4 regions of the Streptomyces sp. NPDC048461 genome follow, and region 1 is predicted to be linked to each of the others. Evidence: riboswitches for the same ligand, from Rfam matches in the RefSeq annotation. Region 1 holds a riboswitch; each other region holds the start of a gene.
The links. Region 1 has a riboswitch for cobalamin ahead of ACZ6S8_RS01855 (energy-coupling factor ABC transporter permease). Riboswitches for the same ligand answer to the same signal wherever they lie in the genome.

Region 1 (4,901 bases):
GTCCCTCCCGGTGCACGGGGCCTTCACGTACCGCTCCGACCGGCCGTACGAGGTGGCCGTGGACCTCCAGGGCGGCGGCGCCCACCTGGCGCGCTGGGTGTTCGCCCGCGACCTGCTGCTCGACGGGGAGTCCTGCGCCACCGGCGAGGGGGACATACAGGTGTGGCCGCGCTGGAAGGGCACCGAACCGCGGGTCTTCCTGGCCTTCAGCAACGGCGAGAAGAGCTGCGTGTTCTCCGCCCGCGCCAAGGACGTGCGCGGGCTGTGCCGCCGTCTGACCCAGCTGGTCCCGCGCGGCCTGGAGCACCGGCACTACGACCTCGACGCGGAGCTCGACGCGCTGCTGCCCGGCTGACGGCCCCGGAGCCGGGAGGAGCCCGCGGCCCCGGCCCGGGAACCGTCGCCGTCCCGCGGGTGTCCTTAGCGGTGACAGCACAGCCCCGTCTCCGGAGAATCGGGGGACGTCATGAACGACGTCTCGAACCACCCGCGTCCACGTCCGTCTCACCGCCTGCCGTCCCTTCGACGGCGCCGCCGGCAGCTCGTGGCCCTGGCCACCGGCGCGCTGCTCACCGCCGGCCTAGCCCTCGCCGCACCGGCCTCGGCCGCCCAGGCCGCCGCCCGCACCCAGACCCCACTCGTCGTCAACGCCCGCTGGGGCGGTCACTGCACGTACGACCGGCTCGTCATCGACCTCCAGGGGTACGTCCCCGGGGTCACCGTCACGCCCGTGCCGAAGCTGTACTACGACGGCTCGGGCAAGCCCGTCCCGCTGGCCGGGAAGTACTTCCTGGAAGTCCGCCTGAACCCCGCCGCCGGTCACGACGACGCGGGGCAGAACGTCTACCAGGGTCCGCGCCTGCAGAAGATCTACCTCAGCAAGCTCAAGGGCATCGCCCTGACCGGCGACTACGAGGGGTACGTGACCTTCGGCGCCGCCTTCGACACCGCACCCGCCTACTCCACCAGCGTCCTGCACTCGCCCGAGCGGCTGGTCCTGGACATCGCGCACCCGAACGTGTGCTGACCGGGGCGGGGGGGGGGGGGGGGGGGGGGGGGGGCGCCCGGGCGGGGGGGGGGGGGGGGGGGTGGTCCGGGGGGGGGGGGGGGGGTGGGTGGGGCGTGGGTCACCCCCTGGGCGGGGGGGGGGGGGGGGGGGGGGGGGGGGGGCCCCCCCCCCCCCCCCCCCCCCCGCCGCGTTCCTCAGCGGTGCTCGGGGTTGGGGAAGTCGAACCGGCAGCCCGCGTCCCACAGGGAGCGCTGGTTCCCGTGCGCCGGCATTCCGCCCGCCCGCTTGAGCAGGGCGGCCAGGTGCATCAGGTTCCAGGACATGAAGGCGGTGTTCCGGTTGGTGAAGTCGTTCTCGGGGCCGCCGGATCCCGGGTCCAGGTAGGAGGGGCCGGGTCCGGCCTCGCCGATCCAGCCCGCGTCGGCCTGCGGCGGGATCGCGTAGCCCAGGTGCTGGAGGCTGTAGAGGACGTTCATGGCGCAGTGCTTGACGCCGTCCTCGTTGCCGGTGATCAGCGCGCCGCCGACGCGCCCGTAGTACGCGTACTGCCCCTGCTCGTTCAGCAGGGACGAGCAGGCGTAGAGCCGCTCGATGACGCGCTTCATCACGGAGCTGTTGTCGCCGAGCCAGATCGGCCCGCACAGCACGAGGATGTCGGCGTCCATGATCCGGCTGTAGAGGACCGGCCACTGGTCGCTCTCCCAGCCGTGTTCGGTCATGTCCGGCCAGACGCCGGTCGCGATGTCGTGGTCGACGGCGCGGATGACCGAGGTCCGGGCACCGGCCGCCTCCATGACCGCGCGGCTCCTGCCGATCAGGCCGTCGGTGTTGCTGGTCTCGGGTGAGCGTTTGAGCGTGCAGTTCACGTAGACGGCGGTCAGGCCCGAGTAGTCGGGCGGGGTCGCGTTCTCCTCGTCGGCAGCCACGCACCCACCTTGTCCGGGCACCGTCCGGAGCGCCACCGCACCGCACCCGCGAGGGGCGGGTTGTGACCGGTCCGCGCGGCCGACTAGGGTCAGCGGGCCTTGGTGTTCGGGAAACCGGTGCGAAACCGGTGCGGCCCTCGCCACTGTGATCGGGAAGTCCGGCTCCACTCCTGCGGGAAGCCACTGGGCCCGCGCGGGAGACCGCTCGGCCCCGGGAAGGCGGAGCCCGGGCATCAGTACCCGTGAGCCAGGAGACCGGCCGAGGCGCGTCGTCCATCCACGAGGTGCTGGAGAGGTCTCCTTACTCATGCATATAGCCGAGGGGTTTCTGCCCCCCTTGCACGCGGTCGCCTGGGGCGCCGCGTCCGCTCCCTTTGTCGTACACGGTGTCCGCGCCCTGACCCGCGAGGTCAAGGCCAACCCGGAGAGCACGCTGCTGCTCGGTGCGGCCGGAGCGTTCACGTTCGTCCTGTCCGCCCTGAAGATCCCCTCGGTGACGGGCAGCTGCTCCCACCCCACCGGTACGGGGCTCGGAGCGATCCTCTTCCGGCCGCCGATCATGGCGGTGCTGGGGACGATCACCCTGCTGTTCCAGGCGCTGCTGCTGGCGCACGGCGGGCTCACCACCCTCGGCGCCAACGTCTTCTCGATGGCCATCGCCGGCCCGTGGGCCGGGTACGCCGTCTACCGCCTGCTGCGCGGAACCGGCGCCCCCCTGATGGTGGCCGTGTTCTTCGGCGCCTTCTTCGCCGACCTGGTCACCTACTGCGTGACCTCGGTCCAGCTGGCGCTGGCCTTCCCCGACCAGGCCACCGGGTTCACCGGCTCGCTCGTGAAGTTCGGTGAGATCTTCGCGCTGACCCAGATCCCGCTCGCGGTGAGCGAGGGCCTGCTGACCGTGCTCGTCGTCCGGCTGCTGATGCAGTCCAGCAAGTCGGACCTGGTCCGGCTCGGCGTCGCGAAGCTCACGTCCGGCAAGGCCAAGCAGGAGGCGACGGTCTGATGAGCCGGAACGCGAAGATCAACACCCTGCTGCTGCTCCTGGTCGCGGCGCTGGCCGTGCTCCCGCTGGCGCTGGGGCTGGGCGAGGGCAAGGAGGAGCCGTTCGCGGGCGCCGACGCGCAGGCGGAGACGGCCATCACCGAGCTGAAGCCGGACTACGAGCCCTGGTTCTCGCCCCTGTACGAGCCCCCGTCCGGGGAGATCGAGTCGGCGCTGTTCGCCCTGCAGGCGGCGCTCGGCGCGGGCGTGCTCGCGTACTACTTCGGCGTCCGCAAGGGGCGCCGCCAGGGCGCTGCCGCAGCGGGCGCCGCCGGCGCCGCGGCGCCCGACGCCACCGTGCAGTCGTAGGCGGTGCTGCCGATCGACGCGGCGGCGCACAGCAGCCGCTGGCGCCGCCGCCATCCGCTGGAGAAGGCGGTACTGGGAGTCGGCCTGACGGTCACGGCGGTGTGCCTGCCGCCGTGGCCCGGCGGACCGCTGGTGGCCGCGGCGACCCTCGCCCTGCTGCTGGGTCCCGCCGGGGTGGCGGGGCGGCAGCTGTGGCGGGCGTTCCGCATCCCGCTGGGCTTCTGCTTCACGGGGGCGCTGCCGCTGCTGTTCTCCGTGGGCGGCCCGGCGGGCTTCGTCGCGATGGCTCCCGACGGCCCCCGGCACGCGGGCGAACTGCTGCTGCGGACCTCGGCGGCCTCCCTCGGGGTGCTGCTGTTCGCCTTCACCACCCCGGTCTCGGACGTGCTGCCGCGCCTGGTCCGGGCCGGGGTGCCGGCCCCGGTCGTGGACGTGGCGCTGGTGATGTACCGGATCGGCTTCCTGCTCCTCGACTCCCTGGCCCGCGTCCGGCAGGCCCAGGCGGCCCGCCTCGGCACCGCCGGGCGGGCGGCCGCCTGGCGGTCGGTGGCCGGGCTCGCCGCGACCTCGTTCGTCCGGGCCTTCGACCGCGCGGCCCGGCTCCAGTCGGGCCTGGCCGGGCGCGGCTACGACGGCGCGCTGCGCGTGCTGGTGCCTCAGACGGCGCTGTCCCGGCGGTTCCTGGCCGGGACGGCCGCCCTGCTCGCCTCGCTGGTCGCCGTGACCCTCGTACTGAAGGAGCTGTACCTGTGAAGCCGCTGGTGGAACTGGCCGGCGCGGGCTACGCGTACGAGGACGGCCCCGAGGTGCTGTCCGGCGTGGACTTCGCGATCCCCGAGGGCCGCGCCCTGGTGCTGCTGGGCCGCAACGGCAGCGGCAAGACCACGCTGATGCGCCTGTTGAGCGGGGGCCTGCGGCCGGCGTCGGGCGCGCTGCTGCTGGACGGGGTGGAGGTGGCGCACGGCCGCGCCGGGCTGACCCGGCTGCGGACCTCGGTCCAGCTGGTGGTGCAGGATCCGGACGACCAGCTGTTCGCGGCCTCCGTCGAGCAGGACGTGTCGTTCGGTCCGATGAACCTCGGTCTGCCGGAGCCCGAGGTCCGCGCCCGGGTCGACGCGGCGCTCGCGGCCCTGGACATCACGGCGCTGCGGGACCGTCCGACGCACCTGCTCTCGTACGGGCAGCGCAAGCGGGCGGCGATCGCGGGGGCGGTGGCGATGGCTCCGCGCGTCCTGATCCTGGACGAGCCGACGGCCGGGCTGGACCCGGACGGGCAGGAGCGGCTGCTGGACGTCCTGGCGGGGCTGCGGGACGCGGGCACCACGGTGGTGATGGCCACGCACGACGTGGAGCTGGCGGTCCGGTGGGCCGACGACGCGGCGGTCCTGACCCCGGCGGGCATCCGCACGGGCCCGGCCCCGGTGCTCCTGTCGGATCCGGAGCTGCTGGCGTCGGCGGGCCTGCGCCAGGCCTGGTCGCCGGCGGTGACGGCGTTCCTGCGCGCGCACGGCCTGCTCGGCGCCCGCTCCCCCGGCCCGCGGGTCCCGGAGGCGCTGGCCGGCTGGCCGGTGACGGGCCGGGCGTAGCCGGGCGTCGGCGGACGGTCCCCGGAGGGC
Region 2 (4,901 bases), on a different contig from region 1:
GCTCCGAGCCGGCGGTCCGCGCCGATCCGCACGCCGTCGAGCACGACCTGGCGGGTGGGCTGGGCGTTCCAGCCCATCTTGCGCTCGTTGGGTCCGAAGGAGAGGCCAGGGTCGCCGCTCTCCACGACGAAGGCCGAGATCCCGCCGGAGCCCGCGCCGCCGGTGCGGGCCATGACGAGGTAGACGTCCGCGGCGCCCGCACCGGAGATGAACTGCTTGACCCCGGTGAGGAGGTAGCCGTCCGCGGTGCGTTCCGCGCGGGTGCTGAGGCCCGCGGCGTCGGATCCCGCGCCCGGTTCGGTCAGGCAGTAGCTCCCCAGCGTCCCGGCGGAGCACAGGCCGGGCAGCCAGCGCTCGCGCTGGCCGGGGTCGCCGTAGCGGTCGATCATCCAGGCGACCATGTTGTGGATGGAGAGGTATCCGGCGATGGAGGGGCAGCCGGTGGCCAGGGCCTCGAAGACGAGGACGCCGTCGGCACGGCCGAGGGCCGAACCGCCGTGTTCCTCCCGTACGTAGACGCCGCCGAGGCCGAGGCCGGCCGCCTTGCGGATGACGTCGACCGGGAAGTGCTTGTCCTGGTCCCACGCGACGGCGTACGGGGAGAGCTGCTCCTGGGCGAAGTCGAGGGTGACCTCGGCCAGCGCGAGCTGATCGGGTGTCAGGGTGGTGGTCACGGGCTCAGCCCATCGTGGGGATGGTGAAGCTCGCGCCCTCCTTGACCCCGGAGGGCCAGCGCGAGGTGACGGTCTTGGTGCGGGTGTAGAAGCGGATCGAGTCCGGTCCGTGCTGGTTGAGGTCGCCGAAGCCGGACCGCTTCCAGCCGCCGAAGGTGTGGTAGGCCACCGGGACCGGGATGGGCACGTTGACCCCGACCATGCCGGCGCCCACCCGGCGGGTGAAGTCCCGGGCGGTGTCGCCGTCCCGGGTGAAGATGGCGACGCCGTTGCCGTACGGGTGCTCGGTGGGGAGCCGCAGTGCCTCGGCGTAGTCCGCGGCCCGTACGACGGACAGCACCGGGCCGAAGATCTCCTCGCGGTAGATGCGCATGGACGGTGCGACGCGGTCGAAGAGGGTGGCGCCGGCGAAGAAGCCGTTCTCGTGTCCGGGGAGGGTGAACCCCCTTCCGTCGACGACGAGTTCGGCACCCTCGTTGACGCCGATGTCCACGTAGCGGCGGACCCGGTCCAGGGCGTCGCGGCTCACCAGGGGACCGAAGTCGGCTTCCGGATCGTCGGAACGGCCGATGCGCAGGGTGGCGATGCGCTCCTTCAGCCTCGCCACCAGGGCGTCGGCGGTCTCCTCTCCGACGGGCACGGCCACGGCGATGGCCATGCAGCGCTCGCCGGCCGAGCCGTATCCGGCGCCGATCAGCGCGTCCACGGCCTGGTCCAGGTCGGCGTCCGGCATCACGATCATGTGGTTCTTGGCGCCGCCGAAGCACTGGGCGCGCTTGCCGCGGGCGGCGGCGGTGGCGTAGATGTGCGCGGCGATCGGGGTCGATCCGACGAATCCGAGCGCTTGGACCCGGGGGTCGTCGAGGAGGGTGTCGACGGCTTCCTTGCCGCCGTTGACCACGTTGAGCACACCGGGCGGGAGTCCGGCCTCCAGGAAGAGTTCGGCCAGCCGCAGCGGTACGGAGGGGTCGCGCTCCGAGGGCTTGAGGATGAAGGCGTTGCCGCAGGCGATCGCCGGCGCGGCCTTCCACAGCGGGATCATCGCGGGGAAGTTGAACGGGGTGATGCCGGCGACGACGCCGAGGGGGACGCGCAGCGAGTGCACGTCGATTCCGCCTCCGGCGTTGTCGGTGAACTCCCCCTTGAGCAGGTGGGGAATGCCGGCGGCGAACTCGACGACTTCCAGGCCGCGTTGCAGGTCGCCGTGCGCGTCGGCGACGGTCTTCCCGTGTTCGGCCGACAACAGGCGGGCGAGGGCGTCACGTTCGCCCTCGACGAGCTGGAGGAACCGCAGCAGGACGCGGGCGCGGCGCTGCGGGTTCCACTCGGCCCATTCGAGCTGCGCGCTTGCCGCGTCGGCGATGGCCGCTTCGGTGTCGGCGCGTCCCGCGAGGGGGACGCGGGCCTGGACGGTGCCGGTGTTGGGGTCGTACACGTCGGCGAAGAGGCCGGAGGTTCCGGCGGTGTGCTTGCCGCCGATGAAATGGGTGAGTTCGCGGACCATGGGGTGCCTGCTCTCGTCAGGTGGGATCCGGGGATGGCACGGCGGGCCGGCGGCCGCACCGGGTGGGGTGCGCCGCGTGACGGGCCGGGGGACGGGCCGCCGCAAGGGCGGCCGAAGAGCCGGGTCGCGCGCCTCGGGGCGTGCCGGTGCGGTCCGCGGCTCACCGGGCCGTCGCCGGGCGGCGGGCCGGGTGTCGCGGGCCGGGCATGTCGTGAGGGGCGTGGCCCGGGGCGTCACTGGCGGATCGTTGCGGCCACGCGGACGCGGTACGTTCCGGAAGGTCTGCCCTACGAGCGCGCGGGGGTTGCCGCTCGCTCCGCCGGATCACCTGGGTCGTGGGTACGGACCGGTGCCATGCGTGTCTGCTCCATCCTCGTGGACAACACGGAACGTTCCGCGGCCGGTAACCTGACTCCCGGATCTCCGCGTGCCGCCCGTCCACCCGGCGCGTTCGCCGGTGGCGCGGGAGGGCAGCACGCTCCCCGGTCACAGTGGCGGGACCGTGCCGGATTCACACCGGCTTCCCTGCACCGCGGACCTTGTGCCCCGAACATATAGTTGGACGTCCTAGTAAGTCCAGCCCCTCCCCCGGGCGTCGTCCGGACGGCCCCGGGCCGTGTTCAGCCGCGCTCGGGCGCGACCGGGTACGGCACGAAGGTGCTGCTGTTCTCGTCCACGGCCAGCGCGCGGCCCAGCGGAGGCACCGCCCGCTGCGGGCAGTCGAGGCGTTCGCAGAGCCTGCAGCCCATCCCGATGGGGGTCGCGGCGGAGACGTTGTCGAGGTCGATGCCGTCGGAGTAGACCAGGCGCGGGGCGTGCCGGATCTCGCAGCCGAGGCCGATCGCGAAGGTCTTGCCGGGTTCGCCCCAGCCGCCGCGGTGGCGGGTGACGGCCCGCGCGGTCCACAGGTGGCGCTGCCCGTCCGGCATGGCGGCCACCTGGACGTGGATGCGGCCGGGCGCGGCGAAGGCCTCGTACACGTTCCACAGCGGGCAGGTGCCGCCGGCGCGGGAGAAGTGGAAGCCGGTGGCCGACTGCCGCTTGGACATGTTCCCGGCGCGGTCGACCCGGACGAAGGAGAAGGGGACCCCGCGCAGCCGGGGGCGCTGGAGGGTGCTCAGCCGGTGGCAGACGGTCTCGTAGCCCAGGCCGAACTGGTCGGTGAGCCGTTCGATGTCGTAGCGGAACTCCTCGGCCGCGGCGTGGAAGGCCGCGTACGGGAGGATCAGCGCGGCGGCGAAGTAGCTGGCGATGCCGATCCGGGCCAGGCCGTGCGCGGCGGATCCGGCGGAGAAGTCCTCGGCGGCCAGCCCGTCCAGTTCCGTGCCGTGTTCGAGGAGCGCGAGCTGCGTGGCCATCCGGAAGGCCTGCTGGCCGGGGCGCAGACGCCCTGACAGGTGCAGGACGCGCGCGGCGCCGTCGTAGTGGTGCAGCCGGTCGGAGTCGGCCGCCAGGCGGACGCCGTGCCGGTCCGCGAGGCGGCGGGCGAGCGCGCCGACGACGTCTCCGGGGCGGATGCCGATCTCGCGGGCCAGCCCTTCGGCGGCGAGGTCCGTGTCGTGCAGGTAGTTCTGCCGCCGGTAGAAGAACTCGCGGATCTCCTCGTGGGGGGAGCGCGGCGTTCCGGCTCCGCCCTCGCGGCCCTCGGCCGTCCCGGCGAGGCGTTCGGCCAGCAGCTGGCCGCGCCGCCCCAGGTCCAGCAGGACCGCGGCGACGGCGGGCATCCGGGTGGCGAGTTCGGCCAGGTCGGAGGCGGAGACGCGGGCCTCGGCCACTTCCCCGGCGAGGGCCTCGCGCAGGTCGGCGACGAGGCGGCTGGTGTCGCGCTCGGAGAAGAAGCCGGGGTCGACTCCGAACGCCTCGGTGAGGCGCAGCAGTACGGGCACGGTGAGCGGCCGGGAGTCGTGCTCCATCTGGTTGAGGTAGCTGGGCGAGATGGCCAGGACCCGGGCCAGGTCGGCCTGGGTCATCCGGCGCTCCTCGCGCAGCCGGCGCAGCCGGGCCCCCGCGTACGTCTTGCTCACCGGTCTCCTCCACGGTCGGACAGGACCGTCAGACTACGTGCGCCGCCCCCGCCGGGGAGCTTCGCAAGCTTGGCAGTTTCGGCTGGGAAGATTCGCAGACCTTGGCAGCCGTACCTCCTTGTTGGCACCCGGTGCCAGTGCCAGAGTCGTTCCTGCGGCCCGCCGGAACCGGTAGCCGGGACGGACATCCGATCCCCGATTCATGCCCTGATTACGGTGGTCGGTCCCGTCCTGCCCTGCGCATCGGCAGCATTGCTCAGCTCCGGCCCACGGGGCCGGTTCGGCGGCCGCACCTCATTCTCAGGCACAGGGTGCCAGCGCCCGGATCCGTGCCGGGCGCCTTGGCAAGACACGCGACGGATGGAAACGGTGATGGTCATGGCAGAGGCGAACACGACGGTGACGGCCCGGCAGCTGGCGCAGCGGTGGGCCGACGACCCGCGCTGGGCCGGCATCGAGCGCACCTACACCGCCGAGGACGTGGTCCGGCTCTCCGGCAGCGTCCGGGAGGAGCACACGCTGGCCCGGCGCGGCGCCGAGCGGCTGTGGCGCCAGCTCCACGAGCGCGACTACGTCCACGCGCTCGGCGCCCTCACCGGCGGACAGGCCGTCCAGCAGGTGCGGGCCGGACTCCAGGCCATCTACCTGTCCGGATGGCAGGTCGCCGCCGACGCCAACCAGGCCGGTCACACCTACCCG
Region 3 (4,901 bases), 240 kb from region 1:
AAGAACAGGCCCTCGATGCACGCGGCGAAGCAGATCAGGTTCAGCAGGAAGCGGCGCCGGTCGGCGGCCGTCTCCAGCCGGTCGATCTTCTCGACCGAGTCCATCCACTTGAAGCAGAACTGCGCCTTCTCGCGGATCGAGGGGATCTCCTCGACCGCGTCGAACGCGGCCGCGCGGTCGTCCGGGTTGGGCAGGTAGGTGTCGAGCAGCGTCAGGTAGAACTGGACGTGCACGGCCTCCTCGAACAGCTGGCGCGACAGGTACAGGCGCGCCTCCGGGGAGTTGATGTGCTTGTACAGCGTCAGCACGAGGTTGTTCGAGACGATCGAGTCGCCCGTCGCGAAGAACGCGACCAGCCGGCCGATCATGTGCTGCTCCGACGGGGTCAGCTTCGCGAGGTCCGCGACGTCCGAGTGGAGGTCGACCTCCTCCACCGTCCACGTGTTCTTGATCGCGTCACGGTAGCGCTCGTAGAAGTCCGGGTAGCGCATCGGGCGGAGCGTCAGCTCAAAGCCCGGGTCCAGCAGGTTCTTGGTGTCGTTGGAGCTCATTACTGGCAGGCCTCGCAGGACTCGGGGTTCTCAAGGGAGCAGGCCAGCGCGTCGGCGTCGACGGCCTGCGGAAGCGGAGCGGCGGATGCCGGGACGGCGGCGGGCGCCGGGACGGCGGAACCGGACGCCGCGCGGGCGATCTTCGTCGCCGGGCGCGAGCGCAGGTAGTACGTCGTCTTCAGGCCCTGCTTCCAGGCGTACGCGTACATCGAGCTGAGCTTGCCGATGGTGGGCGTCTCCAGGAACAGGTTCAGCGACTGCGACTGGTCGAGGTACGGGGTCCGGGCCGCCGCCATGTCGATCAGGCCGCGCTGCGGGATCTCCCACGCCGTGCGGTACAGCGCGCGCACCTCGGCCGGGATCCAGCCGAAGCCCTGGACCGAGCCGCTCGCCTCGCGCAGCGCCTCGCGGGTCTGGGCGTCCCACACGCCGAGCCGCTTCAGCTCGTCCACCAGGTATGCGTTGACCTGGAGGAACTCACCGCTCAGCGTCTCGCGCTTGAACAGGTTGGAGACCTGCGGCTCGATGCACTCGTACACGCCCGCGATGGAGGCGATCGTCGCCGTCGGGGCGATCGCCAGGAGCAGCGAGTTGCGCATCCCGGTCTTCGCGATGCGGGCGCGCAGCGCGTCCCAGCGCTCCGGCCAGTTCTGCTCGACCTCGTAGTGGTCGGGGTGCAGCACGCCGCGCGCGGTGCGGGTCTGCTCCCAGGCGGGGAGCGGGCCGTTCTTCTCGGCGAGGTCGCAGGAGGCCTCGTACGCCGCGAGCATGATCCGCTCGGACAGCTTCGTGGACAGCGCCTGCGCCTCGGGGGAGTCGAAGGGCAGCTTCAGCCGGAAGAAGACGTCCTGGAGGCCCATGGCGCCCAGACCCACCGGCCGCCAGCGGGCGTTGGAGCGGCCCGCCTGCTCGGTCGGGTAGAAGTTGATGTCCACCACGCGGTCCAGGAAGGTCACCGCGGTACGGACGGTCTCGTCCAGGCGCTCCCAGTCGATCCGCTCGCTTCCGTCACCGGCGCCTGCCAGGACGAAGGCGCCCAGGTTGACCGAACCGAGGTTGCAGACGGCCGTCTCGCCGTCGTTGGTGACCTCGATGATCTCGGTGCAGAGGTTGGAGGAGTGGACGACCGTGCCCGGCTCGGCGGTCTGGTTCGCCGTGCGGTTGGAGGCGTCCTTGAAGGTCATCCAGCCCTGGCCGGTCTGCGCGAGGGTGCGCATCATCCGGCCGTACAGCTCGCGGGCGGGCATGGTCTTGCGGGCCAGGCCCGCCGCCTCGGCCTTGCGGTACGCGGCGTCGAAGTCGTCGCCCCACAGGTCCACCAGCTCGGGGACCTCGGCCGGGGAGAACAGCGACCAGTCGGCGTCGGCGTTGACACGGCGCATGAACTCGTCCGGCACCCAGTGGGCGAGGTTCAGGTTGTGCGTACGGCGCTGGTCCTCACCGGTGTTGTCGCGGAGCTCCAGGAACTCCTCGATGTCCGCGTGCCAGGTCTCCAGGTACACGGCGGCGGCGCCCTTGCGGCGGCCGCCCTGGTTCACCGCGGCGACGGAGGCGTCGAGGGTCTTCAGGAACGGGACGATGCCGTTGGAGTGGCCGTTGGTGCCGCGGATCAGCGAACCGCGGGCGCGGATGCGGGAGTACGAGAGGCCGATGCCGCCGGCGTGCTTGGAGAGGCGCGCGACCTGGTGGTAGCGGTCGTAGATCGAGTCGAGCTCGTCCAGCGGGGAGTCCAGCAGGTAGCAGGAGGACATCTGCGGGTGCCGGGTGCCGGAGTTGAACAGCGTGGGGGAGGACGGCAGGTAGTCGAGGCGGCTCATCAGCCGGTACAGCGAGGCCACTTCCTCGACGGCCTGGACGCTGTCGTTCTCGGCGAGGCCGCAGGCCACGCGCAGCATGAAGAACTGCGGGGTCTCCACGACCTGGCGGGTGATCGGGTGGCGCAGCAGGTAGCGGCTGTGCAGGGTGCGCAGGCCGAAGAAGCCGAAGCGGTCGTCGGCGCCCTCGGCGAGCGTGTGCTCGACCAGCGCGTCCAGGCGGGCCGCGTGGGCCCTGACGAACTCGGCGGTGCGGTCGGCGATCAGGCCCTCGCGGTGGCCCACGGCGACGGAGGCGGAGAACGAGGTGGCGCCCTGGCCGGCGGCCTCCCCGGCCACGGCCAGCGTCAGCAGCCGGGCGGCGAGGCGGGAGTACGCCGGGTCCTCGGAGATGAGGCCCGCGGCGGCCTCGGTGGCCAGCCCGCGCAGTTCGGCCTCGTCGGCGATGGAGCTGCGGCCGCGCAGCGCGGCGGCGGCGACCCGGCCGGGGTCGGTGTCGGGCAGGTCGGCCGTCAGTTCGGTGAGGGTACGCAGGAGTGCGGCCCCGGGACCTTCGCCAGATCCATGAAGAGCCGTGGACGGAACGGACTCGGCGCGCGGTGCGGAAGGCGCGATGGTCACGGGGGTTGCTCTCCCTCGCTCGGCCCGGTCATCGGCGGGGCGGGGTGCGAGGGGCGCATGCGGGACAGCGCACGGGCCGGCCCGGGCAGGGCAGACGGCTCGTGCACCGCATGGCGTCCACCGGCCCAACCGCGAGGCCCGGACGTATCGGCACCCGGTTCGGTCGAGCCGGGTGCGCTGTCGGCAGGTCCTCGGACTTGCAGGTACACCAATCGGTGCACTTCATACCGTTGCGGGACAGTTCCGGATTCGCACCGGATTCCCCTGCGGCGACAGCAGCCCTGAGCATACATGTGGGGGCGGCTGTCTGCGGAAGCCCCCACATGTTGTGTCGGCGTGGCTACAGCTTCAGCCGGTACGTCAGCAGGGTGAGGCCCTCGATCGGCGCCCAGTCCCGCTCCGGAGTACGTTCGAAACCGAGCCGGGAGTAGATCCGGTGGGCCCCGGCCATGCTCCGCTGGGTGGACAGGACCATCGCGGAAACCCCCTCGATCGCCCGCGCCCGGTCCAGGCAGGCCCGTACCAGCGCCTCGCCGGCGCCCTGCCCGCGGCCTTCCCGGGCCACGGCCAGCATCCTGAACTCGGCCTCGTCCGGGCCGGCGATGTCGGCGAGCGGGCTCCCGGGCGCGGCGAAGGTCACGCCGCCGAGGATCCGCCCGCCGCGCTCGGCGACGAGCACCTCGGCGCGGGCGGCCCGGCCGGCCACGTCGCGCAGGACGTTCAGGTAGTCGTCGTTCTCGTTCGGGTCCAGATGCCCGTCGGCGAGGTAGGCCTGCGCCGTGATCTCGCCCAGCTCCGTGTACTCGGCGGGCAGCGCCGCCCTGATCACCATGTCCATGCGGTCGAGTGTGCAGGACGGGTGCGGGGTGCCGGGACGCCGGGCGGGCAAGGCCGGTCGGCCGGGCGGTCCCCGCCGCGGCGCCGGACGCCGAAGGCCCCGCCGCGGGGAGCGGCGGGGCCTTCGGGGCGGGCGGGTCAGCAGCAGCGGAAGCCCTCGCGGGGGTCCGCCTCGCGCGCGTCGGTGCGGGCCCGTTCGAAGGCCCGGCGGGTCGGGACCGCGGCGTCGGGGTCGTGGGAGCGGGCGTGTGCGACGTACCGGTCGTACGCGGCCTCGCCGGAGAACTCCCGTACGAAGTACCGGGCCCGGGCCAGCGCCCGGCGCAGCCGCCCGGGCCCGGCCCGGCCGGTACCGCCCGCGCCGGCGCTGCCCGCGCCGGTACCGCTCGTGCCGATGCCGCCGGCGCCGGGCGCCGCGGGGCTCACGCGACCGGTTCCCTGGTCCGGCCGCCGCTGGAGTCCAGTCCGGCGGCCGCGAGTTCGGCGCGCTCCTCGGCGGTCGGGACCAGTCCGGCCGGTGCGACGATCTTCGACTCGGTCCACGGGACCTCGGAGAGCTTCACGGACGCCGGGTCGGCGATCGCCTTGAAGCAGGTCCGGGCCGCGTCCACCAGTACGACGACGATCAGGAGCGCGAACAGCACGCACAGCACGCCGTCCACCGTGGCGTTGGTGACCACGGTCTCCATCTCGCCCATGGTCTTCGCGGGCGGCAGGACCTTGTCGGCGTCGATGCCGGCCTGGTACTTGTCGCGCTGGGCGAAGAAGCCGACCTTCACGTCCTCCGAGAAGATCTTCTGGTAGCTGGCGGTGAGCGTGACGGCCACGTCCCACACCAGCGGCACGCCCGTCACCCAGGCCCACTTGAGCCGCCCGGACTTGACCAGGAGGGTGGTGCAGACGGCCAGGGCGACCGCCGCGAGCAGCTGGTTCGCGATGCCGAACAGCGGGAAGAGCTGGTTGATGCCGCCCAGCGGGTCCTTGACGCCGACCCACAGGAAGTAGCCCCAGCCGCCGACGACGATGGCGCTCGCGAACCAGACGCCGGGCTTCCAGCTGACGTCCTTGAAGGACTTGT
Region 4 (4,901 bases), on a different contig from region 1:
AGTTGACGGAGTTTCCGGAGGCGCCGGGGAACCCGCCGTCCGCCTTCTGCTGGGTCGCCAGCCAGGCGAGCGCCTTGTCCACCGCCGCCTGGGAGGCCGCGTCGGGCAGCAGGTCGACGGCCATCGCGGCCATGGCCGTGGAGTCGACCTCGGCGTCGCTGGGCTCGCCGATCAGGCTGACCCAGGCGCCCGAGGGGGCCTGGAGGCTCTTGAGGTAGGAGACCGGCTCGGCCGCGGCGGCCGTCTCGCCGGCCCGGATCTGTGCCATGACGCCGAGGGACTGGGAGAACACCGAGGTCGCGTACGTGTAGTTGCCCTTCGCCGCGCACTCCTGGCGCGTCGCGGTCTTGGCGGCGCAGGTGCCCTTGGCGAGGGCGGCGATCAGGTCCTGGCCGCCGAAGTCGCGGGGGTCCCGGCCCACGGCCTGCGCGAGGAGGGCCGCCTTGCCGAGGGAGCCGCCGCTCGCGTACTTGGTGCCGACGAGCGTCCAGTCGTTGATGCCCCGGCCCTTCCCGTCCTTGCCGCCCTTGTCGAAGAAGTCGACGATGTTGCGCAGGGTGGCGTTGTCCGTGCCGGTGGCGGCGAGGGAGTAGGCGCCGTCGATGGTCATGCCGTAGTCGGCGTGCCCGGTGCCCGCGCCGGCCTCGTAGTAGCGGCCCTGGACCAGACGGCCGGGGTGGGTGAGGTACGCCACGCCCTTCTTCAGGTCGGGCCCCGCACCGGCCGGGGGAGCGGTCGGCGGCTCGGAGGTGGGCGGGGTCGTCGGGGGCGTGGTCGGCGGAACGACCGGCTTGGCGGTCAGCGCGACGACATCGCTGCCCGCGGCTGCGATCGCGGCCGTGGCGGTCGGGAACAGGCGCGGATCCGTGTCGTCCTCGCCGAAGCCGAATCCGCCGGTCGGGAGCTGGTGCCTGGAGAGCCAGGAGATGCCGGCGTCGGCGAACGCCTCGTCGCCGAGGGCGCGCAGTGCCTGCGCCGCCCAGGCGGTGGCGGCCGGGCTGCCGGTCGTGTCGTAGCCGGTGGCGGGCCAGGCGCCGGTGGGCAGCTGGGTCTTCTTCAGCTGGGCGCGGGCCTTCTGGACGGCGTCCTCGTGGCCGCCGGCGACGGCCAGGGCCAGGGCGGTCAGAGCGGTGGCGGAGGCCTCGCTCTCGCACTTTTCGGGGGACCGGATCAGGATGCTCGTGAAGCCGCCGTCCTCGCACTGCAGGCCGGTCAGCCGGCTCACGGAGTGGGCGGGCGGCGTGACACCGCCGTTGACCAGGGCGATGACGGCCATGGCCTGGGTGTCGGCCTGACCGGTGGTGCGGAAATCACCCTTGGTCAGGCAGCCGTCGACGGTCTCCCCGTCGCCGATGTCACGCGGGCAGACGTACTTCACCAGGTCGCCGAGGAGGTCGTGGCCGCCGAACGCGCGCGGGTCCAGCCCGGTGGCCTCGGCGACGAGGGCGAGGCGCGCGGCGGCGGTGGCGTCGGGTATCGCGTCCTTGCCGGAGGGGTAGGCGTACGCATCGGTCTGCGCGGGCGCGGCGAGGAACTGCGCGGCCTTCTTCGCAGCCGGGCTCTTGCGGTCGGCGGCGGCCAGGGCGAACACGGCCTCGGTGGTGAGGAAGTGGTTCGCCGAGGTGGAGCCCTCGTCGACGACGCGCTCGCCGTCCGTCAGGTTCCCGGCGATCCAGCGCGTGGCGGCGGGCACGTCGACCGTGCCCGCGGGGACCGCGGGCGGGGTGGTGGGGACCGTCGGGTCGGGCGTGGTGATGCCGCGGATGTCGTCGGGCGTGAAGGAGGGCTTGCCCTTGCTGCCGCCGACGTCGGTCCCGCCGAAGACCCAGGCGTCCACGTCACCGGGCTTCGGGGTGCGCGCCATGGCGCCCAGCGGGCTGTACGTCCACTTCCGCTGACCGGGCGAGGCGATCCAGTACGACCAGTACGCGGTGGCCTGCGGCGTGAGGACGCAGTCCTCCTTGTCCGGCGTGGGGTACTGCGTACCGGAGTCCTTGCCGATGCGGCAGACGAAGGCGGGTCCGTCGTGGACGGTGCCCGTCGTGGTGAACCCGCCCGTGTGCAGCAGCTCGTACCCGGTGGTGGGGGTGGTGTCGCAGCCCCGCTCGACCTTGCCGCCGAACGGGCCGAAGTCCACGGCGACGACGGCGCCGGTGGTGGGGGTGCACTGCTCGACCGGGTCCGCGCTCGCGGAGACGGGGACCGTGAAGGAGACCACGCCCGTACCGAGCGTCAGGAAGGACGCGGTCACGAGGGAGAGGAACCGCCGTCTCGTCCCCGACTGCCGATTCGCCCGTTGTTCGGTCCCCACCGAGGCCCCCGTCTCTGCCGGGCGGCCGGGTGCGTGTCGATGTGCCCCGCACGGCTTGCTTCGCCGTGGGGAGGCTGGGACGACCGCACCGCAATCCGCGACGGCGCTCTTCGTACTGTGGCTCGGCCCCAGGCATTCCGGCTCACCCGGAACGGATCCGGGTCCACGGTTGCGGGTCAGCGCCGGAATTCGACCGGCTTCCCCTGGTGCTGAGCAGTTGTCAGCCGGAGTGCAACACGGATCCCGCCGACGCGTCAAGGTGGCACAAGTCTCAGCCGGCCGGGCCCCTATGGGGTGCGGTCGAGTCCCGGTCGGGGTGGCTGGCGGACACCCGGTCACTCGGGTAGCGTCCTGGGCTGCCACATGGGGGAATCCGGTGAGAAGCCGGAGCTGACGCGCAACGGTAGGGGACGGCGGGGGCCGTTCCGAGCCCGAATGCCCACACGGCGATGCAGTACAGGAAGCCGTATCACGCGTTCGGACAACGGCCCTGCGACCAGGCTCGATCCGTGCCGCGCCGTGCTGCGCCGCGGTGGGACGCGGCCTGTGCGGGAGCGGTCGGGGTCCGCCGATTCCAGGAGCAGGCCATGTCCCGTCCCCGTACCTCCCGCCGCCTCGCGCTCGTCCTGCCCGCGGCCCTGGGCGCGTTCGCGCTCACCGCGCTGCCCGCCTCCGCCACCTCGTCTCCCGCGCAGATCGCCACGTCCAAGACCAACGGTGTGGCCTATCTCAAGTCCCTTCAGGCGGCGGACGGTTCGTACGCCGGCTCGGGCCTGTCCAACGAATGGGCGTTCAGCACCTTCGCCGCGGCCGGCACCGCCGTCGTCGACGTCTACCCCGGCGGCGACACCACGAAGAACGCCCGCACCGTCTACCGGAACCTGCTGTCCACGGCGGGCTGGCCGTCGGGCGCCCCGGTGGTCACCGACTACGAGCGCGGCGCGCTGAACGCGTACGCCGCCGGCATCGACCCGGCGCGCGTGTCGGCCTCCCGGAACCTCGTCGCGCACATCTACGCGTACTGGCAGACCGCCGAGGCCGGATACTTCGGCCCGTCCGGCAACTTCAACGGGACCGTATTCGCGGCCCTCGCGCTGGGCGGCGCCAAGACGCAGGGCGGCGCCACGCGCGTCCCGCAGGCGCTCACCGACTCGATGGTCACGCGCATCCGCGCCAACCAGCACGTCGACGGCGGCTGGACCTACAGCAAGGCCGAGGGCAACCCCACGGCCCTGAACGCCCCCAGCGACGTCGACATGACCGGCTCCGCGATGGCCGCCCTGTGCGTCTCCGGCGTGCCGAACACCGACGCGGACGTGGTGCAGGCGAAGAACTTCCTCAAGGGCAAGCTGATCGCCGGCACCGGTGCCTTCAACTCCCTGTACGGGGTCAACACCAGTTCCAACGGATGGGGCGTCGCGGGCCTGAACGCCTGCGGCATCAATCCGCAGACCGGTGACTTCCTCACCACCAGCGGCAAGACCCCCGTCGACTTCATGATCGCCAACCAGTACAACCCGGCGGGCGGCTTCAAGTACCAGCCGGCCGACACGACCCCCTCCGCCTACTCCTCCATCGACGCCCTGCGCGGCGTCGTCGGCGGCGGCTTCACGACGGCGCCGCCGGTCCCGGTCACCCCCGGGGCCCCGCAGTGGGTCGCCCAGTCCACCTTCACCGCCGGCACCGCGACCAAGCTGGCCCTCACCGTCGACGACGGCGCCGGGAACCTGAAGGTCTGCTCGGTGGCCTTCACGCCCACCGGTACCACCATCACCCTCGGTGACGTCCTCAACGCCGCGACGGGCGGCGCCACGCCGTCGGGCTGTGTCACGAGCGTGACCCCGTCGTCGGGGACCGGCACCATCACCCACGTCAACGGCAAGGCCAACAGCGGCTCCAACACCTGGAAGGTCAGCGTCGACGGCTCCTCCTTCGCCGGCGCCGTCCGCAACAAGGTGATCAACGTGGGCGACACCATCGCCCTGCGCTGGGGCGTCTGATCCCCGTCCGGGTGCGGCCCCCGCTCACGGGGGACGCACCCGGCACCGGATGCCCGGCATCCGGCACCGGGCCCGGGTCCGGCATGTCCGCTCCGGGCGCCGGCGCCCTGGCCTGCGGGGGGCGCGTCGTGATTTATGCTTCAATCCGGCCGCGGAGCGATCGCTCGTCGCGGTACACGGCACCTGCGGCACGGTTCGTCCGGCCGGTCGCCGAGGAGCGCGGCGTGCGTCAGGATCTCGGTCCGGACGGGGACCGGAGGACGCTGATCGAGATGATCTTGGGGAATCGGGTGGCCGGCGGGGCGCGTCTCCATGGTGTGGGGTGTACAGCCCCCACCCACCCGTAGACAGAAGACCCCCAGGGAGAAGCGAGGTATGCCGGTGATCTGCGTCGGAGGCATGATCGGGATCGGCAAGACGAGCGTGGCCGAGCTGCTCGCCAAGGAGCTCGGCAGCGAGGTCTTCTACGAGAGCGTGGAAGACAACCCGATCCTCCCGCTCTTCTACACGGCGAGCCCCGAGGAGATCCAGGCCAAGCGCTACCCCTTCCTCCTCCAGCTGTACTTCCTGCAGACCCGGTTCGCCTCGAT

Region 2: it holds a riboswitch for cobalamin, as region 1 does, so the genes downstream of both, ACZ6S8_RS33385 (CoA-acylating methylmalonate-semialdehyde dehydrogenase) here and ACZ6S8_RS01855 (energy-coupling factor ABC transporter permease) in region 1, are expected to answer to the same signal.
Region 3: it holds a riboswitch for cobalamin, as region 1 does, so the genes downstream of both, ACZ6S8_RS00820 (ribonucleoside-diphosphate reductase subunit alpha) here and ACZ6S8_RS01855 (energy-coupling factor ABC transporter permease) in region 1, are expected to answer to the same signal.
Region 4: it holds a riboswitch for cobalamin, as region 1 does, so the genes downstream of both, ACZ6S8_RS22970 (prenyltransferase/squalene oxidase repeat-containing protein) here and ACZ6S8_RS01855 (energy-coupling factor ABC transporter permease) in region 1, are expected to answer to the same signal.

The regions. Positions count from the first base shown of each region.
Region 1 is NZ_JBVJGW010000001.1:419,851-424,751, reverse strand. It holds gene ACZ6S8_RS01870 (SsgA family sporulation/cell division regulator) at 1-355, shown strand, start outside; gene ACZ6S8_RS01865 (AMIN-like domain-containing (lipo)protein) at 467-1,027, shown strand; gene ACZ6S8_RS01860 (flavodoxin family protein) at 1,204-1,935, opposite strand; cobalamin riboswitch at 2,019-2,213, shown strand; gene ACZ6S8_RS01855 (energy-coupling factor ABC transporter permease) at 2,243-2,938, shown strand; gene ACZ6S8_RS01850 (energy-coupling factor ABC transporter substrate-binding protein) at 2,938-3,285, shown strand; gene cbiQ (cobalt ECF transporter T component CbiQ) at 3,289-4,038, shown strand; gene ACZ6S8_RS01840 (ATP-binding cassette domain-containing protein) at 4,035-4,871, shown strand.
Region 2 is NZ_JBVJGW010000029.1:816-5,716, forward strand. It holds gene ACZ6S8_RS33380 (acyl-CoA dehydrogenase family protein) at 1-674, opposite strand, end outside; gene ACZ6S8_RS33385 (CoA-acylating methylmalonate-semialdehyde dehydrogenase) at 679-2,178, opposite strand; cobalamin riboswitch at 2,560-2,728, opposite strand; gene ACZ6S8_RS33390 (short-chain fatty acyl-CoA regulator family protein) at 2,799-4,202, opposite strand; gene aceA (isocitrate lyase) at 4,581-4,901, shown strand, end outside.
Region 3 is NZ_JBVJGW010000001.1:174,996-179,896, forward strand. It holds gene ACZ6S8_RS00815 (ribonucleotide-diphosphate reductase subunit beta) at 1-551, opposite strand, end outside; gene ACZ6S8_RS00820 (ribonucleoside-diphosphate reductase subunit alpha) at 551-2,986, opposite strand; cobalamin riboswitch at 3,152-3,285, opposite strand; gene ACZ6S8_RS00825 (GNAT family N-acetyltransferase) at 3,327-3,824, opposite strand; gene ACZ6S8_RS00830 (CstA-like transporter-associated (seleno)protein) at 3,962-4,150, opposite strand; gene ACZ6S8_RS00835 (carbon starvation CstA family protein) at 4,246-4,901, opposite strand, start outside.
Region 4 is NZ_JBVJGW010000013.1:91,261-96,161, reverse strand. It holds gene ACZ6S8_RS22975 (prenyltransferase/squalene oxidase repeat-containing protein) at 1-2,311, opposite strand, end outside; cobalamin riboswitch at 2,646-2,772, shown strand; gene ACZ6S8_RS22970 (prenyltransferase/squalene oxidase repeat-containing protein) at 2,899-4,311, shown strand; gene ACZ6S8_RS22965 (deoxynucleoside kinase) at 4,687-4,901, shown strand, end outside.